DNA from 2 places in the Bacillus sp. SCT118 genome. Region 1 is predicted to be linked to the other one. Evidence: a T-box and tRNA genes for the amino acid it is inferred to sense, from the RefSeq annotation. Region 1 holds a T-box; the other holds one or more tRNA genes.
The links. The T-box of region 1 lies ahead of glyQ (glycine--tRNA ligase subunit alpha). A T-box ahead of a tRNA ligase gene usually reads a tRNA of that ligase, here a tRNA-Gly.

Region 1 (4,420 bases):
TTCATAAACCTAAGCATAAACTTGGGGACTTTATGATGAAAGTGGCGCAAAATACATTAAAAGAAGTCGATTTGATCTTGTTTATGATCAATGCTGAGGAAGGCTACGGGAAGGGCGACGAATTTATCATTGAGAAATTGCAGACGATGTCTACGCCTGTATTCTTAATCGTAAACAAAATTGATAAAATTCATCCCGACCAATTGCTTCTGCTAATTGACGAATACCGCAAACGTTATCCTTTTAAGGAAATTGTTCCGATTTCTGCTTTAGAAGGAAATAACATCGAAACATTGCTCGCTCAGATTGAAGCGTATTTGCCGGAAGGGCCGCAATTCTATCCGAGTGACCAGGTAACTGACCACCCTGAACGATTTATCATTTCTGAATTAATCAGGGAAAAGGTGCTGCATTTGACGAGAGAAGAAATCCCGCACAGCATTGCGGTGGCCATCGAATCCATCAAAGGGCAGGACAACGGTTCTGTGCACGTAGCGGCAACGATTGTGGTCGAGCGGGATTCCCAGAAAGGCATCGTGATCGGTAAAAAAGGAAGCCTTCTAAAAGAGGTTGGAAAAAGAGCGAGAGCGGATATTGAAGCACTGTTGGGCTCCCGTGTCTACCTTGAATTGTGGGTGAAAGTGCAGAAAGACTGGCGTAATAAAATGTCCCAGCTTCGCGATTTTGGCTTTAAAGAGGACGAATATTAATCTCTTGCTGTGTGTGTCATTATCTCACAGGAACAGGGATACATTAGCAAATTTTGTTTAACATGAAATGGAGGACATCTGGTCAAGATAAAGGTAAGAATTTGGAGTTTAGGTAAGCTAGTTTAACTACAGAAAGGTGGGTTTCTTGTGTTGAATTTTACCTGGAACGTATTTTCTCAAACAGGAAATGTTGATACGTATCTTCTTTTTAAAGAACTGGAAAAAGAGAACATGGAAAGACCCGAAGAACTAGAAGATGAGCTAGCCCGATTTGATTATCCAATTTTATAAACCTCTTGGCCGCTCCTGCTTGAGGAAGGTGCGGAAATGCTGACAAAATGTGAAGGAATCGTTCTTCGCACAAATGATTACGGAGAGACGAATAAAATCGTAACTTTATTGACAAGAGAACACGGAAAAATAGGTGTTATGGCACGAGGCGCCAAAAAACCGAACAGCCGTTTATCAGCAGTCAGCCAGCCCTTTTTGTATGGTTCTTTCTTAATGCAAAAAACATCGGGCCTCGGAACGCTTCAGCAGGGGGAAATGATCCTCAGCATGAGAGGCATCAGGGAAGACTTGTTTTTAACAGCATATGCTGCCTATATTGCTGAGTTAGTCGACAGAGGCACAGAAGAAAAAAAGTCAAATCCTTATTTATTTGAATTCATACTAGAATCATTAAAACAGCTGAATGAAGGAACAGATCCGGATGTTATCACCTTCATTGTTCAAATGAAGATGCTCGGTGTCATGGGCCTGTATCCTGAGCTGAATCATTGTGTACATTGTAAAAGCCAAGACGGAACCTTTCATTTCTCTGTTCGTGATAATGGTTTTATATGCCACCGCTGTTTTGAAAAAGATCCTTACAGGATACCGATTAAACCGCAAACGGCAAGGCTGTTAAGACTCTTTTACTATTTTGATCTGTCGAGACTCGGCAATGTGTCCTTAAAAGAGGAAACAAAAGCTGAATTAAAGCAAGTGATTGATTTATATTACGAAGAATATTCGGGATTGTATTTAAAATCAAAGCGCTTTTTAGATCAAATGGAAAGCATGAAACATCTTATGGGTGAAAACAAAAGTTGACATTTGGTCCATCTTTTTATATGATCATTTATTATAAAATATGTTGCAGTGAGAGAAAGAAGTACTTGCGTTTACCTCATGAAAGCGACCTTAGGGCGGTGTAAGCTAAGGATGAGCACGCAACGAAAGGCATTCTTGAGCAATTTTAAAAAAAGAGGCTGGGATTTTGTTCTCAGCAACTAGGGTGGAACCGCGGGAGAACTCTCGTCCCTATGTTTGCGGCTGGCAAGCATAGAGACGGGAGTTTTTTGGTTGCTGCCGCAGTCAACTTATGAAAGAAAAGTGGAGGTGCTTGAAATGAATATTCAAGACATGATTCTAACCTTGCAAAAGCATTGGTCCAGTCAGGGCTGTGTGCTTATGCAGGCTTACGATGTAGAAAAAGGAGCCGGCACGATGAGCCCGTATACATTTTTGCGCAGTATCGGCCCTGAACCGTGGAAAGTGGCTTATGTAGAGCCTTCCAGACGTCCTGCAGACGGCCGCTACGGGGAGAACCCGAACAGACTGTATCAACATCATCAGTTTCAGGTCATTATTAAACCGTCTCCTGATAACATTCAAGAGTTGTATTTGGATTCCTTGCGTGCTCTTGGAATTGATCCGCTTGAGCACGATATTCGCTTTGTTGAAGACAACTGGGAGAATCCGTCTTTAGGCTGCGCGGGTCTAGGCTGGGAAGTTTGGCTTGACGGAATGGAAATAACACAATTTACGTATTTCCAGCAGGTCGGGGGATTAGAGTGTAAACCCGTTTCTGTAGAGATTACGTATGGAATTGAGCGTCTCGCGTCTTATATCCAGGATAAAGAAAACGTGTTTGACTTGGAATGGACGTCAGGGTTTACAGTAAAAGATTTATTCATGATGGCCGAATATGAGCATTCTGTTTATACGTTTGAAACATCAGACGTCGATATGCTGTTCCAATTGTTCAGCACATATGAAAAAGAAGCGATCAAGCAAATGGATAACGGACTTGTTCATCCAGCATATGACTATGTGCTGAAATGCTCGCACACCTTCAATCTGCTTGACGCCAAAGGTGCGATCTCTGTTACCGAGCGGACGGGCTATATCGCAAGAGTGCGGAATTTAGCTAGAAAAGTAGCAAAAACCTATTATGAGGAACGAGAAAAACTAGGGTTCCCAATGCTTAAAGGGGAGGGTTCTTCTCATGAGTAAACAGGATTTACTTTTAGAGATCGGATTAGAGGAAATGCCGGCGCGCTTTTTGAATGAAAGCATGGTTCAGCTTGGCGACAAGCTGACAGGCTGGCTTAAAGAAAAAAATATTACTCACGGTGAAGTGAAACTATTCAATACACCGAGACGTCTTGCTGTGTTCGTTAAGGATGTCGCAGAAAAGCAGGATGATATAAAAGAAGAAGCAAAAGGGCCTGCGAAAAAAATTGCCCTTGATGCGGACGGGAACTGGACAAAAGCGGCAATCGGCTTTTCAAAAGGCCAAGGCGCGAATGTGGAAGACCTGTACATCAAAGAAGTAAAAGGCATAGAGTATGTATTCGTGCAAAAATTCCAAGCTGGCCAAGAAACGAAGTCGCTTCTGCCAGAATTGAGCGGTTTAATTACAAGCTTGCATTTCCCGAAAAACATGCGCTGGGGAAATGAAGATTTGCGTTATATCCGACCGATCAAATGGATTGTCGCATTATTTGGACAGGATGTCATTCCATTTTCGATCACAAACGTTGAGTCTGGACGGACAACACAGGGACACCGTTTCCTCGGACATGAAGTGTCAATTGAATCACCTTCAGCTTATGAAGAGCAGCTGAAAGAACAGCATGTTATTGCTGATCCTAGCGTCCGAAAGCAAATGATTCAATCTCAGCTGGAAACAATGGCTGATGAAAACAATTGGAGCATTCCAGTTGACGAAGACCTTCTTGATGAAGTGAATCATTTAGTAGAATACCCGACAGCTCTTTACGGTTCATTTGAATCCGAGTTTCTGTCAATTCCTGAAGAAGTGCTTGTCACGACAATGAAAGAGCATCAGCGCTACTTCCCTGTCAAAGACAAAAACGGTGACCTGCTGCCTCACTTTATCACAGTCCGAAACGGCAACAGCCACGCGATTGAAAATGTGGCCCGAGGCAATGAAAAAGTGCTGCGCGCACGTTTATCTGATGCTTCATTCTTCTACAAGGAAGATCAGAAACTAAACATTGATGCAAATGTGAAGAAGCTTGAAAATATCGTTTTCCATGAAGAGCTTGGTTCTCTTGCTGATAAGGTTAGAAGAGTCACATCAATCGCAGAGAAACTTGCCGTTCGTCTTCAGGCTGATGAAGATACATTAAAACATGTGAAGCGGGCTGCTGAAATTTCTAAATTCGACCTTGTGACGCATATGATATATGAATTCCCTGAACTTCAAGGAATTATGGGCGAAAAGTATGCGAGAATGCTTGGCGAAGATGAAGCTGTGGCTGCGGCAGTCAATGAACATTATATGCCTAGATCAGCGGGCGGAGAAACACCTTCTACTTTCACCGGAGCTGTTGTAGCAATGGCGGATAAGCTTGACACAATCGCTTCATTCTTCTCTATCGGCGTAATTCCGACCGGTTCCCAGGACCCTTACGGAC
Region 2 (4,420 bases), 1.5 Mb from region 1:
TCGTCACAGGCTGGAATTGAAGCTGCCGCAAAGCATACAGACGTGTACTTGACATGGGGTGAGCCGCCTGAACAAGTAAAAGAAAAGATAGAGAGAGTCAAAAAGCAAGCGGAAAAAGAAGGGAGGTCCGTTCGATTTGGCATTAGGCTGCATGTCATTGCTCGTGAAACTGAACAAGAGGCATGGGAAGCGGCAGAGCGCTTGATCAGCCACTTGGATGATGACACCATTGCCAAAGCGCAGGCAGCTTTGAGCCGTTACGACTCTTCAGGCCAGCAGCGGATGGCCGTCCTTCATCAAGGCGATCGGACGAAGCTTGAAATCAGCCCGAATCTGTGGGCGGGGATCGGCCTGGTCAGAGGAGGGGCAGGAACAGCTCTTGTCGGTGATCCGCAGACGATTGCCGACCGGATAGCGGAGTACCAGGCACTCGGCATAGAATCGTTTATATTCTCAGGCTATCCGCATTTAGAAGAAGCGTATTATTTTGCAGAGCTTGTATTTCCGCTTTTGCCGTTTGAAAATGATCGGACGAGAAAGCATCAGAACAAAAGGGGAGAAGCGGTAGGAAACACTTATTTTGTCAAAGAGAAAAATGTATGAGTTTAACTAAAATACAGCCCCCGAACATGGTATGATATTCAAAAAAAGGGGCTTTTTTTCTGAAAACATTGAGAAGCGCGGCAGTCATTTGTCTCATAGCTATGCTGTCAGCATGCGGACATTCAAAACAGATGGAAATCAAAGCGGCGGACATATCAGATCTTGAAAAAAACAGAATGGATGTCGCAGCTTCACAGGCATTCACTGCCGAAGCCGTCAATATCGGTGAAGGTATTTCTTCAGCTGACATGTACATCGAACATTATCAAAAGGGAAGCTTGTTGAGAGGTTTGGACCGGTTCGTGCAGATTATTCAGAGGAAAAAACCGATACCATACAATTTGTTTATTTTGAGAATGAAGAGGGGGAAGGAAAGAATAAACATACCACCATTCATTTTGGCATTGTAGATAAACAGGGAAATATAGCGGCTGATTCATCGGTGAAACGCGACGATAGCACAACACAGGAAATGACTCAGAATATTTCATCGCCGGAACCAATTACTTTCGAGAAGCCTGCTTTGATCGGCAGCAGTATTAGAGGGACTGACGAGACAATGCACACCTCTGAACATAAAAAAGAGCTCATTAAGCATCAAGATGCGTTACTGTATTATGTGGAATTGCATCATTAGAATGGGCGGCTTCAGGCCGTCTGTTTTACAAAGCGGTATGCTTGCTTTTTTGAATGGTGCATGATACATTTTAAATCGTAACAATTTCGATTTAAAAGGGAGGCTATGTGACTTGGCTAAAAAATCAAAAGTGGCAAAAGAGTTAAAACGCCAACAGCTTGTTGAGCAATACGCTGGTATTAGAAGCGAGTTGAAGGAAAAAGGAGATTACGAGGCACTCAGCAAGCTGCCAAGAGATTCAGCACCGGGAAGGCTTCACAACCGCTGCATGGTAACGGGGCGCCCGAGAGCATATATGAGGAAGTTTAAAATGTCCAGAATCGCTTTCAGGGAGCTGGCCCATAAAGGCCAGATTCCCGGTGTGAAAAAAGCAAGCTGGTAAGAAAAAACTCCGGCCGATTACAGCGCGCCGGAGTTTTTTTCGTTTTTCTTGAAAGAGATGACGTAGGATAGGTGCTGGATGATCATGATGATAAACACAATAATAATAGGGAAAAACGGAATACGTGATTGAAATAGCGGATAAAAAATGAGAAGAACCGCTGCGGCAGGCAGCGAGAAGTAGACAGCGATATATGACGCGCGACATGCTTTTGCCGTCATCATCTGCTCTCTTTCATCCTGCTCTTCAAACTCATCAGGCAGAAGAAGCTGCTTTCTGGCAGGGCGGCTTTTTTTCTGTAAGTACAAATAAACCGCAGACGCCGCAACAAACAGAATAAAGGGGGTGAGGTTTAATTCAAATACCATCCCGCCGCTCTTTGTGCCGAAAAAAGATGCTATGCCTTCTGAGGCTTCAAAGTATGAAATCAGCGTCCAGCATGCAAGGCCAAATAACACAAGGTGAAAAGCTGCTTTTGTTTTCATGCTCATCTTAGTTTTCCTCCTCTAACCAAAAGACATCCTCCATTTTCATGGAGAAGGCTTTGCAGATTTTCAGTGCTAACAGCAGTGAGGGAACATAATCGCCTTTTTCGATAGCAGCCACAGTCTGTCTTGTGACGCCGACTGTTTCTCCTAGTTTTTCCTGAGAATAGCCGAAGCGTGCCCTCAGCTCTTTTACTTTATTTTTCATCATGACGTCTGTCCCCTTCACAATCTCGATTGATTATATTGTATAGTATACTTAACATTATGTAAATGGAACTTAACAACTTTACAAAAAGACAACTTTTTTTCGACAAAATTTTTATATTCCCTTGACGAAAAATAAATAAACATGTAATATAAAAAAAGTCAGAGCGGTACTGTTACTGACAACCACAAATGCGGGTGTAGTTTAGTGGTAAAACCTCAGCCTTCCAAGCTGATGTCGTGAGTTCGATTCTCATCACCCGCTCCATACATACGTTATTAACGCAGTGTTTCGTTTCTCAGATAAACGAAGTATTGCGTTTTTTTATGTAAAAAAGAACACGGTATTCGTGTTCTTTTACGTAAGCCAATGTACTGTATGGGTGCCGCCGTGAATTTGTTCAAACATTTTCGTTAATGATGATAAGAGGTTAACAGCGCTGCTTTTCTCAATGGATGGCGGGAAAAAAATGATTTGCAGCATATTCTTAGTCTCGTTTGAAACGGGATAGTGGTTGACGTTGTTTTTGAAATCGCCAAATACGCCGTTTTCATCAGAGAAAATCAATATGTTTTCTTTTTCGCCCAATGAGATCCGGACTTGCTCGTGAAGCTTGCCGGCATCATAAATCATAATGGGCAGAGAATATTTTAATGCGAAAAAATTGATTGTGTCATGGGCCGAGTCTTTACTTTCCATGAATTGTTCCTTGGATATCGGGACCAGCATGTCCTCCATTGGGGTTGTTTCTCCCTCAAATGAAGGGTTAAGCTGTTTAAAGAGTTCCTGCCATTCCTTGACGAAGGATTCATCGGATATACCGCAGTCCGCATAGTCGAAAAACAAGGATTCTTGAAACAGGCGGAGTCTGCCTTTCAGCATTTGCGGTGAGGAGCCGACTTCGATATTCTCATAAATGACAGCCGCTGCTCGTAAGCCGGCCGCACGTTCAGTAATAACAGAATCAAGTTTGATATTCACTAGCATTCACTCCAGTTACGTGATATCAACCTATTATAAACGCTGTATCGTTTTATCACAAAGAAAGGAGGCTGTGCAAAACATGAACGTTTATCAGCTCAAAGAAGAATTAATTGAATACGCGAAAAGCATTGGCGTGGACAAGATTGGTTTTACGACTGCTGATACTTTTGACAGTTTAAAAGACCGTTTGATTCTTCAAGAATCGCTCGGCTATCTCTCCGGCTTTGAAGAGCCGGATATCGAAAAAAGGGTGACGCCAAAGCTTCTTTTGCCGAAAGCGAAATCAATAGTGGCAATTGCTCTCGCATATCCTTCCAGAATGAAGGATGCGCCGAGAAGCACGAGAACTGAGCGCAGGGGCATTTTTTGCAGAGCCTCCTGGGGGAAAGACTATCATGATGTGCTGAGGGAAAAGCTTGATCTGCTGGAGGATTTTCTAAAAAGCAAGCATGAGGATATCAGAACGAAGTCAATGGTTGATACAGGTGAATTGTCTGATCGCGCCGTTGCGGAACGTGCCGGAATCGGATTCAGTGCGAAAAACTGTATGATCACAACGCCCGAGTATGGCTCTTATGTGTATTTGGCGGAAATGATCACAAATATCCCTTTTGAGCCTGATGTGCCGATTGAAGATATGTGCGGGTCCTGCACGAAATGCTTGGACGCCTGTCCGACGGGAGCACTGGTTAATCCCGGACAGCTTAATGCGCAGCGCTGCATCTCTTTTCTGACCCAGACAAAAGGATTTTTGCCTGATGAATTCCGGACAAAAATCGGAAACCGCCTGTACGGGTGCGATACGTGCCAAACGGTATGCCCTCTCAATAAAGGGAAGGATTTTCAACTTCATCCGGAAATGGAGCCTGATCCTGAGATTGCCAAACCGTTATTGAAGCCGCTTTTGACCATCAGCAATCGGGAATTTAAGGAGAAATTCGGGCATGTCTCAGGTTCTTGGCGCGGGAAAAAACCGATTCAGCGAAACGCCATTCTCGCGCTTGCGCATTTTAAGGATGCTTCCGCACTGCCTGAATTGGCGGAATTGATGCACAAGGATCCGCGTCCTGTCATCAGGGGGACAGCCGCATGGGCAATCGGGAAAATCGGAGACCCCGCAT

Region 2: it encodes a tRNA-Gly, which carries the amino acid that the T-box ahead of glyQ (glycine--tRNA ligase subunit alpha) is inferred to sense. The anticodon was not compared.

The regions. Positions count from the first base shown of each region.
Region 1 covers NZ_CP191225.1:1,603,435-1,607,854, forward strand. Annotated here, with positions in the region: gene era (GTPase Era) at 1-710, shown strand, start outside; gene ACQVGT_RS08230 (YqzL family protein) at 858-1,001, shown strand; gene recO (DNA repair protein RecO) at 1,038-1,805, shown strand; T-box leader at 1,845-2,020, shown strand; gene glyQ (glycine--tRNA ligase subunit alpha) at 2,103-2,990, shown strand; gene glyS (glycine--tRNA ligase subunit beta) at 2,983-4,420, shown strand, end outside.
Region 2 covers NZ_CP191225.1:3,096,911-3,101,330, reverse strand. Annotated here, with positions in the region: gene ssuD (FMNH2-dependent alkanesulfonate monooxygenase) at 1-603, shown strand, start outside; gene ACQVGT_RS15895 (YgaN family protein) at 735-1,013, shown strand; gene ACQVGT_RS15890 (YgaN family protein) at 938-1,240, shown strand; gene rpsN (30S ribosomal protein S14) at 1,353-1,622, shown strand; gene ACQVGT_RS15880 (membrane protein) at 1,640-2,113, opposite strand; gene ACQVGT_RS15875 (helix-turn-helix transcriptional regulator) at 2,115-2,315, opposite strand; tRNA gene ACQVGT_RS15870 (tRNA-Gly) at 2,509-2,582, shown strand; gene ACQVGT_RS15865 (B3/B4 domain-containing protein) at 2,673-3,296, opposite strand; gene queG (tRNA epoxyqueuosine(34) reductase QueG) at 3,379-4,420, shown strand, end outside.